3 regions of the Streptomyces sp. NBC_00223 genome follow, and region 3 is predicted to be linked to each of the others. Evidence: riboswitches for the same ligand, from Rfam matches in the RefSeq annotation. Region 3 holds a riboswitch; each other region holds the start of a gene.
What was found. A riboswitch is a leader RNA that binds a small molecule or an ion and turns the genes downstream of it on or off. The one in region 3 is predicted to bind cyclic di-AMP.
Positions count from the first base shown of each region.

Region 1 (4,203 bases), 1.3 Mb from region 3:
TCCGGGTGCTCGCGGTCGAGCCCGCGGCGGCGATGCGCGACCTGATCCCGGCGGAGCCCGGCATCGAGGCGCTGGACGGCCGCGCCGAGGCGCTGCCCGTCGCCGACGGCTGCGCGGACGCGGCCTGGCTCGGCTCGGTCCTGCACCACATCGGCGACCTCACGGCCGCGGCCCACGAACTGCGCAGGGCGCTCCGGCCGCAGGCCCCCGTGCTGATCCGCAACATCTTCCCCGGCCGGGCCGACAACGACCTGCGGGTGCGGTTCTTCCCCGAGACCGCCCGGGGCATCGCCGACTACGCGAGCGTCGAGCAGGTCTGCGCGGCCTTCGCGCCGGCCGGATTCACCCGGGTGAGCCTGGCCGCCGTACCGCAGGAGAGCGCCGCGAACCTCGGGCAGTACGCGGACCGGCTGCGCCGGGACGCCGACTCCAAGCTGCGGGCGCTGAGCGACGAGGAGTTCGCGCGCGGCACGGCCCGGCTGCGGGCGGCCGACCCGGACGCGCCCGCGACGAGCTGGATGGACCTGCTGGTGCTGCGCTGAGCGCTCGGCGGCCGAGAGCGTCGGCTGCGCTGAGCGCTCGGCAGTCGAGAGCGGCGGTGACGCGACCCGGCGCCCGGAGGCGGCGCCTTACGCGATCCGGCGCGCCGCCGCGAACGGCATCCAGCTCATCTGCCCGACCTCCACGACCGCCCCGGTGTGCGGTGCGTGCACGATCTGGCCGTTGCCGATGTAGATGCCGACATGGCTGATGCCGGAGTAGAAGAACACCAGGTCGCCTGGGCGCAGTTCGGACTGCGAGACCGCCGTGCCGTCCTTGACCTGGTCCCAGGTCGTCCGCCCGATGGTGATGCCCGCCGCGTGGTAGGCCGCCTGGGTCAGACCCGAGCAGTCGTACGAGTCCGGGCCCGTGCCGGTGGAGCGGTACGGCTTGCCGCGCTGGGCCATCGCGAACGCGATCGCGGCCGCCGCGCGCCCGGAGGCGGGACCGTTGTAGGTGTAGCTCGCGTTCGACGCCGAGGAGGAGGAAGAAGAGGAAGAAGAGGACGACGACGAGACCGGCGCCACCTTCGGGTGCATCGCGGCGAGCTTGGCGCGCTGTTCGGCGTTGAGGCTGTTGAGCAGCTTCTGCGCGGCGGCCAGCTTGGTCTGGAGGTTCTTCTTCTCGGTGGCGAGCTTGTTCTGCGCGGTGGTCAGCTCGTTCAGGCTCGCGGTGGCCTGGGCACGCTGGATGGACGCCTGCTCCTGCTGGATCTTGAAGTCCTCCAGCGCCTGTTCCTGCGTGGCGGAGACCCGGTCCATCAGGTGCGACTGCTGGAAGAACTGCTCCGGGTTGTCGGAGAGCAGCAGCTGGGTCGTCTGGTCCAGGCCGCCGTCGCGGTACTGGGCGGCGGCGAACTGGCCGAGCACCCGCCGCGTCTCGTTCATCTTCTGGGTCTTCTGGGCGACCTGGGTGAGCAGCTGGTTGGCCTTCTCCCGCTGCTTCTCGGTCTTCTCCTTGGCCTGGTCGTAGTGCTGTGTCGCGATCTCGGCCTGCTCGTTGAGGTCGTCGACCTGCTGCTTCACCTCGGAGATCGAGGGCTGCGAGGGCTTGGCCGGCGCGGCAGTGGCGCTCTCGCTGAGCAGGGTGACCGAGGCGAGGGCCGCGGCGGTGATACCCACGGCGGCACGCGGAGCGGCCGAGGAGAGTATGTGGGTGCGCGGCTTGCGGTGCGACGCCAAGGAGGCGACTCCTTCCATGCGCCGCCGACCGGGTTAGCTGACGGGTTCGGGCCGGAAAGGTAGCCCTACGGGCCGGACGCCTGTCGGCGCCTGCCCCGATTCACCCCAAACTGCTGGTGGGTCCCCGGTTCCGGCTGTCGCCGGATTAGGCGGAGGCGGCTGGCTGCCGGCACCTTCACCGGCGGGGAACGAGCCACCTAGCGGGCTACGGTAGTCAACTGGCGCAAGGCTTGGGAAGTTTAGATCGCAATGTGACCGAAATCGCTTTGTGATCTTACGGGTTGTGCGGGGCATCGTTACCCATTACCGCCCAATGCGCTCCGATCGCCCTCAAGGGATCAATACGGGCGCGCCGCCGCATAGAACGGCATTTCGGTGATCGGGGCGATTTTGACCACCGTGCCGGTGTGCGGGGCGTGGATCATCTGGCCGTCGCCGATGTAGAGCCCGACATGGCTGACGTCGCTGTAGAAGAAGATCAGATCGCCCGGCCGGAGGTCCGACTCCGACACCCGGGTGCCGACGTCCACCTGGTCGTACGTGGTCCGCGGCAGCTCGATCCCGGCCGCCTTGTACGCCGCCTGGGTAAGGCCCGAGCAGTCGAACGAGTCCGGCCCGGTCGCGCCCCACACATACGGCTTCCCGAGCTGGTTGCGCGCGAAGGCGATGGCCTGGTCGGCGACCGAGGAGTTGGCGGCCGGCACGGGGGCGTCCTCGGCCCTGGCGGCCGCGGCCTGCCGCGCGGCCTTCTCCTTCGCCGCCAGCGCGGCCGCCTTCACCCGCGCTTCGGCCTCCTGCTCGGCCTGTAGCGCCGCCAGCCGCGCCTTCTCCTGCGCGGTCAGCGTGTTGAGCAGGTGCTGCGCCGCGCCCAGCTTGGTCTGTACGTCCTTCTTGGCCGTCCGCAGTCCGGCCTGCTGCGTGGTGAGGGTCGCCAGGCTCTGCGCCGCCTCGATCCGCTGCTGAGTGGCCGCGGCCTGCTGCACCCGGTAGGACTCCACGGCCTGCTTCTGCCGCCGGCCGAGCACATCGGTCAGATGGGCCTGGTCGGCCAGGCTCTCCGGGTCGGCGGCGAGCAGATAGCGCCCGGCCGAGTCGTCGCCGCCGGCCCGGTACTGCGCGGCCGCGTACTGGCCCAGCAACCGCCGGGAGTCGTTCAGCTGCTGTGTCTTCCGCGCGGCCTGCGCCAGCAGCTTGTTGACCTTCGTGTTCTGCTGGTCGGTCTGCTCCTTGGCGCCGTTGTAGTGCTCGGTGGCGACCTCGGCCTGGTGCATCAGCGAGTCGACCTTCGCCTTCACCTCGGATATCGACGGCTGCGCGGGCTTGGCGGGCGCGGCGTTCGCGCTCTCGGTGAGCAGGGTCACGGTGGCCAGGGCGGCTGTGGTGAGCCCCACGGCCGCGCGCGGGCCGGGGGAGCTGAGTAGCGCGGTACGGGCCTTACGGTGTGTCGCCATTGCGGGCGGACTCCTCTCGGCCGCTGCCTGGATGCGGTTGGTGCGGAACCGTAGCCAACGCCCGGTACCACTGGAAAGGCCGATGTCCGATAGGCCCGATACCTTTTCGTCATCTTTTGCCGATCGCGGAGAGTTGTGACGGAGGGTGGCGGACGGGCTACGAGGGGACGGGCGCGGGGCGGCGCCGCGGGCCCGTACGGACACCTCCGCCGGGTCCTTCGGTGAACCGGGCCGGACTGTCGGTGGGGACGCCTAGACTCGGGAGGCGATGAGCAGCCTCTTTGACGAACACTTCCTCGCCGGCCTCGACTCCGCCGCCCATGGGCCGGTCGACTCCGCGCCCCCGCCGCCGGAGGACGACGGCGGGCCGGAGCACGTACCGGACAGCCTCTTCGGCGACCGGTTCGACGGGCCGCCGCCCGAGCGCGACGCGTACTACCGGGACGGCGCACCGCGCCCGGCCACCGACCCCGCGCAACTGCTCGAAGGGCTCAACGAGCAGCAGCGCGCGGCCGTCGAGCACGCCGGCGGACCGCTGCTCATCGTCGCCGGGGCCGGCTCGGGCAAGACCCGGGTGCTCACCCACCGCATCGCCTATCTGCTCGGCGCCCGCCAGGTGCACCCCGGCGCGATCCTCGCGATCACCTTCACCAACAAGGCCGCGGGCGAGATGAAGGAGCGCGTCGAGGAGCTGGTCGGCCCGCGCGCCAAGGCCATGTGGGTGTCCACCTTCCACAGCGCCTGCGTCCGCATCCTGCGCCGCGAGTCCAAGGTGCTGGGCTTCACCTCGTCCTTCTCGATCTACGACGCCGCCGACTCCAAGCGGCTGATGGCGCTGGTCTGCCGGGACCTGGACCTCGACCCCAAGCAGTTCCCGCCGAAGTCCTTCAGCGCGAAGGTCTCCAACCTCAAGAACGAACTCATCGACGAGGAGACCTTCGCCGCCCAGGCGGAGAACTCCTTCGAGAAGAAGCTCGCCGAGGCGTACGCGATGTACCAGGCGCGGCTGCGCGAGGCCAACGCGCTGGACT
Region 1 is NZ_CP108109.1:5,221,638-5,225,840, forward strand. Features, by position in the region: gene OHA30_RS22220 (class I SAM-dependent methyltransferase) at 1-542, shown strand, start outside; gene OHA30_RS22225 (C40 family peptidase) at 630-1,721, opposite strand; cyclic di-AMP (ydaO/yuaA leader) riboswitch at 1,729-1,883, opposite strand; gene OHA30_RS22230 (C40 family peptidase) at 2,060-3,172, opposite strand; gene pcrA (DNA helicase PcrA) at 3,441-4,203, shown strand, end outside.
Region 1: linked by a shared signal. The riboswitch ahead of OHA30_RS22225 (C40 family peptidase) and the one ahead of OHA30_RS27805 (M23 family metallopeptidase) in region 3 are both predicted to bind cyclic di-AMP.

Region 2 (4,203 bases), 1.3 Mb from region 3:
AGGGAAGACGACGTTCGTGGAGGTCACCACCGGTCTGGTGCGGCCCGGGGCGGGGCGCGTCACCGTCTGCGGGATCGACGCGCTGGCCGAACCGCGGGCCGCCCGCGCGCTGTTCGGCGTCGCGCCGCAGGAGCTCGCCCTCTACCCGACGGTCACCGTCCGCGAGCACCTGGGGCTGTTCGCCGGGCTCGCGGGGCTGCGGCGGGCCGCCGCAGCCCGCTCGGTCGAGGCGGTCGCGGAGGAGCTGGTGCTCGGGGACGTGCTGGACCGGCGGTGCGCGGTCCTCTCCGGCGGGCAGCGGCGCCGTACGCAGGCCGCCGCCGCGATGGTCGGCTCGCCGCGCGTGCTGCTGCTCGACGAGCCGACCGCGGGCGCGGACCCCGAGACCCGGCAGGCGCTGCTCGCGGCGGTACGGGCCCGCGCGGACGCGGGTGCGGCGGTCGTCTACACCACGCACTACCTGCCCGAACTCGTCGACCTGGACGCGACGTTGGCCGTGGCCAGGGCCGGACGCGTGGTCGCCCGCGGGGAGCGGGCGGCGCTCACGAGCGGGCTGCCCGGCGAGGTACGGGTCGCCCTCGACCCGGACCGGCCGCGGCCCGGGCTCCCCGCCGAGCTGGGTTCCCGTACCCGGGACGACGGGCAGGGCGGGCTGCGGATCGCCACCTTCGATCCGCCGGCCGACCTCGCGGCGCTCCTCACCGCCGGGTGCGCGCCCCTCGCGGTCGACGTCCGCCGCCCCGACCTCGACGACCTCTACGCGGCCCTCGCCACCTCGGCGCCCAAGGCCCTCGCCACCCCGCCGGGCACCGAGGCGGAGTTCGCCTCCGGCGGTTTCGTGGACGGCGGGCGGCAACCGGAGCCGGGCGCGGGTGTCCTCGCCGCCGGCCCGCCGGGGCCGGGCGCGGGCGGCCGGAAACCCGGCCCGGATGCTGTCGACGCGCGTATGTCCGTCGCCAATGTGCCCGGCGCCGCCGACGCCGCCGACGCGGCCGGGGCGGGTGGAGAGCCGGGCTGTTCCGGGATCCGGTCGCCGCGTGCCGAGGCGGGTCGCAACGGGGGTGTGCGCGTCTCGGATGGCGCCGGATCCCCGATCTCCGCGGCCGCTGCCACGCAGCGCCGTCCCGCCGTGACAGGCGTGGACCGGCACGCGGCCGTCTTCCTTCCGCCGGGCGGCGAGGAAGGGATTCGCCCTGGTGCCGACGCGGGGGCTGACTCCGCCGTCCGTGTGTCGGCCGCCGCCTCCGGGGTCACGTCGGCGGGTGAGCCCCGGCAACCGCGCGACCCGCGCGAGGGTGGCGGGGGCGCGCGGGGCGGGGTGGGGAGGGCCGGCGTGCTCGTGCGGCACAACGCCGCCGTGCTGCTGCACGAGCCCGGCCCGCTGATCGGCCGCCTCCTCATGCCCGTGATCCTGCTGCTCGCGATGCGGCCGCTCTACACGGCCGTCCAGGGGCCGTCGGGGACCGCGCTGGCCGTCGTCGGCTCGCTCGTGACGTTCTCGCTGCTCGCCCTGTCGATCGTGGGCTCGTCGATCCTGTCCGAGCGGGTCTGGCGCACCTGGGACCGGCTGCGCCAGACCCCCGTACGCGCGGGCGAGCTGCTGATCGGCAAGGCCCTGCCCGTGTTCGGCGTGCTCGCCGCCCAGCAGGTGTTCGTCCTCGGCTTCGGCGTGGTCGCCTTCGGAATGCGCGTGGCCGCGCCCGGCCTGCTCGTGGCCGCCTGCGTCGCCTGGATACTGGCGCTGCTGGGCATGGGCTCGGCCGCCGCCCTGCTCGTACGGAGCTACGGCCAGCTCATGGCCGCGTTCGACATCGGCGCCTTCTTCCTCACCACCCTCGGCGGTGTGCTCGTACCGCTGTCCACCCTCCCGGGCTGGATGCGCGCGGCCGCCCCGCTCTCACCCGGGTACTGGGCCGCCGACGCCCTGCGCGAGGCCGCCATGGGCCACGCGCCGCGTACGTACACGGACATCTGCGTGCTGCTGGCGATAGCGGCCGTCACGGGCACGATCGCCGTCCGGCGTGTCACCCGCGGCTGGGGCCGCGCGCTCGCCGTCTGACGGTCCGGGCCGGGCGCCCGACCAGGGCCCGGATCAGGCGCCCGGCCCGGACCCCGGCTCACCCGACCACCCGCCCGTACCAGACGCTGTTCGTCCAGATGCGTTCCAGCCGGACCGTGGTGCCGGTCTTGGGCGCGTGCCAGATGGTGCCGGCGCCGGCGTAGATGCCGACGTGGTAAACGGAGGAACCGGAGTGGAAGAAGACCAGGTCACCGACTCTTCGGGAGCCCACGGAGATGTGCTGCGTGCTGTTGTACTGCGCCGCCGCCGTACGCGGGAGGGACTTGCCCGCCGCCTTGAACGAGTACAGCGTCAGGCCCGAGCAGTCGAAGCGGTACGGCCCGGACGCCCCCCACTGATAGGGCGAACCCTTCTTCGAGGCCGCGATGCCGAGCGCCTCCGCGCCCAGTGACGCGGCCTCGGCCCGCTGGACGGTCTCCGGCAGCAGGGACGGTACGGTGACGGCCGCCGCGGTGAGCATGGAGGCGGCCCCGAGCCGGGTCAGCCGCGCGGACAGGTGAGGAGACGTGATGCGGTTGAGCGCGGTCATGCGCAACCCTTCGTCATCAGCCTGCGAAGGATGACCTGTCGGGTTCGGGCAGGCGAAGATGCCCGGCCGCGCACTGCGGCTTCACCCCAAGGGCCGGCCCGGACGCGTTCCGGGACCGACCCGTCGTGCTGGGTCCTCCGCTCCTGCCGCTGCACTCATGTCGACCTGGCATCCAACGCGTCGGCAGGACTGGGCATCCGCGCGGACCGCCCCGCCACGGCGGCGGGGGCTTGTCGTCAGCACGGATGGTTACCCACTCCACGCACTCGCGCGGTCACAGAAACGCGCGATGTGAGTCTCGTCACGCCTCCGCCGTCCGGGTGAGCGCCTGCGGCCCGCGCCCGCCGGCCGCCGTCGCCGTACGATCTGACCTGCGACGATCTCCGGGGCTCCCGGCCGGGCCCGGCCGCTGGCCGCAACTGTTCGACGGATTGCCGGAAGCGGCGGAATACGCCAATGGACTGAGCCGAGCCGACACCGGGTGGCGCAACCGGTGGCGCAGCGTCACGAATTCGGCGCCGCGACGGCACATGTCCGGCGGCTCACGCGTCCGCCGGTTCACGCGTCGGGGGTTCGCACCTCCGCGGCCTCACGCGTCCGGCGGCGCCGCGGGGTCGGGCGGCACAGCCACCTGACCGGTCCGCCGCTGCCCGTCGAGCACCCGCAGCGCGCGCCCGAGCGTGGCGTGGTGCATCTGGGTCTCACCGCGCAGATGCATCACGGTGAGCGCCTCCCGCAGTGCGACCGCCCGGCTCACCAGCGCCTGCGCGGCCCGCAGCGCGGCATAGGTGTCCGTGTTGCGGGACGGGTTGATCCGGCCGAGCAGGTCGACGACCTCCAGATAGGTGTCGATCAGCTCGCCCTCCGAGCGGGTCAGCGCCGGCAGCGGCGGCGGTTCCGGCACCACCGCGGGTCACCGCAGGCCGTACGCGGGGGTGTTGGCCTTGCGGCTGGTGGTCGTCCGGTCCACCAGGCCGTAGTCGACGGCCGCTTGCGCGTCGAGGACCTTGTCCCGCTCGATGTCGGCGCGGACCTGATCCAGTTCCCGGCCGGTGTGCCTGACCAGCAGCGTCTCCAACTGCTCGCGGGTGCGCAGCAGTTCATTGGCCTGGATCTCCAGGTCCGACACATCGCCCTGTACGGCCTCGCTCAGCGAGGGCTGGTGGATCAGAACACGCGCGCCCGGTGTGATCAACCGCTTGCCGGGCGAGCCCGCGGCCAGCAGCACCGCGGCGGCGGAGGCCGCCTGGCCGATGCAGACCGTCGCCACGTCGCAGGTGACGAACTGCATCGTGTCGTAGATCGCGGTCATCGCGGAGAAGGAGCCGCCGGGGGAGTTGATGTAGAGGTTGATGTCCTGCTCGGGCGCGGAGCTCTCCAGGTGGATGAGCTGGGCCATCACGTCGTTCGCCGACGTGTCGTCGATCTGCGTGCCCAGGAAGACGATCCGCTCCTGGAGCAGCTTGGAGTAGGGGTCCATCGTGCGGACGCCGTTGCTGCCGCGCTCGGTGAACTCGGGCAGGACGTAGCGGGCGGTGGGACGGAACACGGGTACGCACCTCCATCACTACAAAATGTACAGGACGTACATCTC
Region 2 is NZ_CP108109.1:7,822,337-7,826,539, forward strand. Features, by position in the region: gene OHA30_RS33235 (ABC transporter ATP-binding protein/permease) at 1-2,059, shown strand, start outside; gene OHA30_RS33240 (C40 family peptidase) at 2,118-2,609, opposite strand; cyclic di-AMP (ydaO/yuaA leader) riboswitch at 2,613-2,790, opposite strand; gene OHA30_RS33245 (hypothetical protein) at 3,199-3,516, opposite strand; gene OHA30_RS33250 (ATP-dependent Clp protease proteolytic subunit) at 3,523-4,158, opposite strand.
Region 2: linked by a shared signal. The riboswitch ahead of OHA30_RS33240 (C40 family peptidase) and the one ahead of OHA30_RS27805 (M23 family metallopeptidase) in region 3 are both predicted to bind cyclic di-AMP.

Region 3 (4,203 bases):
CCGTACGGCGGTGGCCGCCGGGTTCGGGCTGCTGCGGCTGGCCGGGGCGCCCTCGCTCGGCTGGCTCGACGTCAAGGCGTCCAGCGGGGTCGAACTGTCCGCCATCGAGGAGGCGGTGGACGAGGAGCTGGCCCGGTTCGCCGAACACGGCCCGACGCCCGCCGAGATGGAGCGGGCCCAGGCCCAGCTGGAGCGGGAGTGGCTGGACCGGCTGTCGACCGTCGGCGGCCGGGCGGACGAACTGTGCCGGTTCGCCGTGCTCTTCGGCGACCCGCAGCTCGCCCTGACCGCCGTGCAGCGGGTGCTGGCCGTCACCGCGGAGGAGGTCCAGGCGGTGGCCGCGGCGCGGCTGCGGCCCGACAACCGCGCCGTGCTCGTCTACGAACCCACCGGCGGCGCGCAGTCCGGCGACGACGCCACCGAGCCGCAGGAAGACCAGGCCGCGATCGACCAGGACCAGGAAGAGGGCGAAGCGTGAGCGACACCGCCGCCGTCATGACGTTCCACCCGCAGCCGCAGGCCGGCGAGCCCAAGCCGTGGGCGTTTCCCGCGCCCGAGCGCGGCACCCTGGCCAACGGCCTGACGCTGCTGACCAGTCACCGTCCCGGCCGGCGGGTCGTGGCCGTCGAGGTGCTGCTCGCCGCGCCGCTGGACGCCGAGCCGGAGGGCCTCGACGGGGTCGGCACCATCATGGCCAGGGCGCTGTCCGAGGGCACCGACGAGCACACCGCCGAGGAGTTCGCGGCCGAGCTGGAGCGCTGCGGCGCCACCCTGGACGCGCACGCCGACCACCCCGGGGTCCGGGTCACCCTCGAAGTGCCCGCCTCCCGCCTGGACAAGGCCCTCGGGCTGCTCGCCGAGGCGCTGCGGGCCCCCGCCTTCCCCGACGACGAGATCAAGCGCCTGGTCGCCAACCGGCTCGACGAGATCCCGCACGAGCTGGCCAACCCCGCCCGCCGGGCCGCCATGGCGCTGTCCAAGGAGCTCTTCCCGGCCGAGCTGCGCTGTTCGCGGCCCCGCCAGGGCACCGAGGAGACCGTCCGCAGGATCGACTCGGCCGCGGTCCGCGCCTTCTACGAGGCCCATGTCCGGCCCGCGACCGCCACCGCCGTCGCGGTCGGCGACTTCACCGGCATCGACCTGCCGGCCCTGCTCGACAGCACCCTCGGCCGGTGGCGGGGCACCCCCGGCGAGGCCCGTCCGCGTCCGGCGATCACCGCGGACGACTCCGCGCGCGTGGTGATCGTCGACCGCCCGGGCTCGGTCCAGACGCAGCTGCTGATCGGCCGGACCGGCGCCGACCGGCACGACCCGGCGTGGGCCGCGCAGGTCCTGGGCACCTACTGCCTCGGCGGCACCCTCACCTCGCGTCTCGACCGGGTGCTGCGCGAGGAGAAGGGCTACACCTACGGAGTCCGGGCCTTCGCCCAGGTGCTGCTGTCGTCCGCGGACGGTACCGGCGCCGCGCTGCTGGCGATCAGCGGTTCGGTGGCCACCGAGGTCACCGGTCCCGCTCTCGCCGACCTCCGCCAGGTGATCCGCACCCTCGCCGAGGACGGGCTGACCGACGACGAGCGCGATGTCGCCGTGCAGAACCTCGTCGGGGTCGCGCCCCTGCGGTACGAGACGGCCGCCGCGGTGGCGGGCACGCTCACCGACCAGGTCGAGCAGCAGCTCCCGGACGACTACCAGGCCGAGCTCTACGCGCGGCTCGCGGCGACCGGCACGGTGGAGGCCACCGCCGCGGTGGTCAACGCCTTCCCGCTGGACCGCCTGGTGGTGATCCTCGTCGGAGACGCCTCGGCCATCGCGGACCCGGTACGTGAGCTGGGCATCGGACAGGTGACCGTCGTCAGCTGATCCGACCGTCGTACGTTCGCAGCCCGGAACCCCGGTCGCCCTCGTGGCGCCGGGGTTCCGGGCGTTTTGGTGCCGTGCGGGCGGTGCGGGGTGGTGTGGGCGCCGAAGGGTGATTGGTGCGCCTTGGTGTGGCGTCCACTACATATCAGCCGATCTGTTTGTCATACGCACGAGTGCCCGGTTAGCGTCAACGCCCGTCACCCGTCAGCACCAGCCGTGTCCTGCGGCCCCGGGTGCGCATCGCCGAGTCCCCGCACCCAGGGGAGCCGGGGACCCACGTGTCCTTGGGGTGAATCGGGACCCTCCGCCCAGCGGCGGTCCCGTAGGAGACCTTCCTGCTCCGAACCCGTCAGCTGACCCGGTAGGCGAGAAGGAAGGAAAGGAGCTCGCCTCCTCATGGCGTTCACCCCTCGACTGCCCGCGCCCAGCGGGAAGCACCGCCGTCCGCGCCGGGTCCGGGCCGGCGCCGCCGCCCTGGCCGGAGTGGCCGTACTCAGCGGGGCCGGGGCCTTCGGCGCCAACGCGATGGCCTCGCCCGGGCAGGCCGACCCCGCCCCCGCTCCGGTCCGCGACACCGCCTTCACCCGGGCCCCGGACGTCAGCGACTCGCTGGCGCACACCCTCGCCGCGCAGGCCGACGCCCAGCGCGAGGCCGCCGACGCCGCGCAGGCCAGGGCCGATCAGGCGCGCAAGGCCGCGCAGAAGGCTCAGGCGGAGGCCAAGGCGCAGGCCAGGGCCGAGGCCAGGGCGCGGGCGAAGGCGGCGGCCAAGGCGAAGGCCGCTGCCGCCGCGAAGGCCGCCGCCGAGACCAAGGCCCGCGCCGCGGCCGCGGCCAAGGCGGCGACGGCCGCCACACGTGACACGCTGACAGGCGCCAGCCGCTCCACCGCGCGTACCGCGCTCCCCGTGGACTCCGGCTACATGAAGCCGGTCGGGGACGCCGCGATCGGTACGGGTTACAAGGCGTCGGGTTCGCTGTGGTCGAGCGGTTCGCACACCGGTGTCGACTTCCTGGTGGGCTCGGGCACCCCGGTACACGCGGTCGCCGCGGGCACGGTGGTGTCGGCGGGCGCGGACGGCGCCTACGGCAACGACGTGATCATCAAGCACGCGGACGGCATGTACACGCTGTACGGGCATCTGACCCAGCCGCTGGTCTCGGCCGGCCAGACGGTCACGGAGGGTCAGGAGATCGGCGTCTCGGGCGCGACCGGCAACGTGACCGGACCGCATCTGCACTTCGAGGTCCGCACCACCCCGGACTACGGCTCCGACCTCGACCCCGTGGCCTACCTGGCCTCGCACGGCGTCACCATCTGACGCGTTCCCGCGTCGCGCCGCCGGTGGCGGCGCACCCCCGACCGAAGGCCCCGGTTCCTCCCGCCGGGGCCTTCGCGCGCGTCCGGAGGCATCCGAAGCGCGCGGAAGCACGAGGGGAGCGTCCGGAGCCGGGCAGTGGTGATCGCAAGCGCCGGCGGCCACCGGGCCGCCCGGACACCTTCCGCCCGCCTCCCCTCCCCGTCAGCCCCGGCCGGAAAGAGTACCGAATTCGGGGGCTGCTTTTCCATTCCCTCTTGTGCTGAAATAGAGTCGCGGCACAATACGGGGAAAGAACGGAGTCCTGCGATGCGGAATCGTACGTGAACGGGACGGACGGCACCGGCCGCCGTATCTCCGCCCAAGTGGTGTGCGCGGCGATCCGCGACGACATTGTCGGCGGTTTCTTCCCACCGGGCGGCCGGCTGACCGAGGAACTGCTCGCCCGGCGGTACGGGGTGTCCCGGGTGCCCGTGCGCGAGGCGCTGCGCACCCTGGAGTCCGAGGGCTTCGTCCGCACCCGCAGACACGCCGGCGCCTCGGTCGCCGAGCCGACCGAGCAGGAGGCGGCCGACCTGCTGGAGATCCGCGCGCTGCTGGAGCCGCTGGGCGCGGGCCGGGCGGCCCAGCGCCGTACCGACGCGCACCTGCGCGTGCTGCGCGGCCTGGTGCGGCTCGGCCAGGAGCGGGCCGGACAGGGGCAGCTGTCGGATCTGCCCTCGCTGAACGGCTGGTTCCACGAGACGCTGGCCCAGGCGTCGGGCAGTCCCACCCTGGCCGCGCTGCTCACCCAGCTGCGGCACAAGATCGCGTGGGTCTACGGCGACGACGGTTCGGCCCGGGCCGCGGAGTCCTGGGCGGAGCACGCGGCGATCGTGGACGCGGTGGCCCGCGGCGACGCCGAGCGGGCCCGCCGGCTCGCGGTGATCCACGCGGAGCGCGCCACGGCGGTGAGGACCCCGAAACCTTCCGTACACATGATGCGCCGCCGCGCTTAACAAAGGCGCCGTATAAAAGGTCATAGAA
Region 3 is NZ_CP108109.1:6,510,686-6,514,888, forward strand. Features, by position in the region: gene OHA30_RS27795 (M16 family metallopeptidase) at 1-478, shown strand, start outside; gene OHA30_RS27800 (M16 family metallopeptidase) at 496-1,860, shown strand; cyclic di-AMP (ydaO/yuaA leader) riboswitch at 2,092-2,242, shown strand; gene OHA30_RS27805 (M23 family metallopeptidase) at 2,257-3,180, shown strand; gene OHA30_RS27810 (GntR family transcriptional regulator) at 3,501-4,175, shown strand.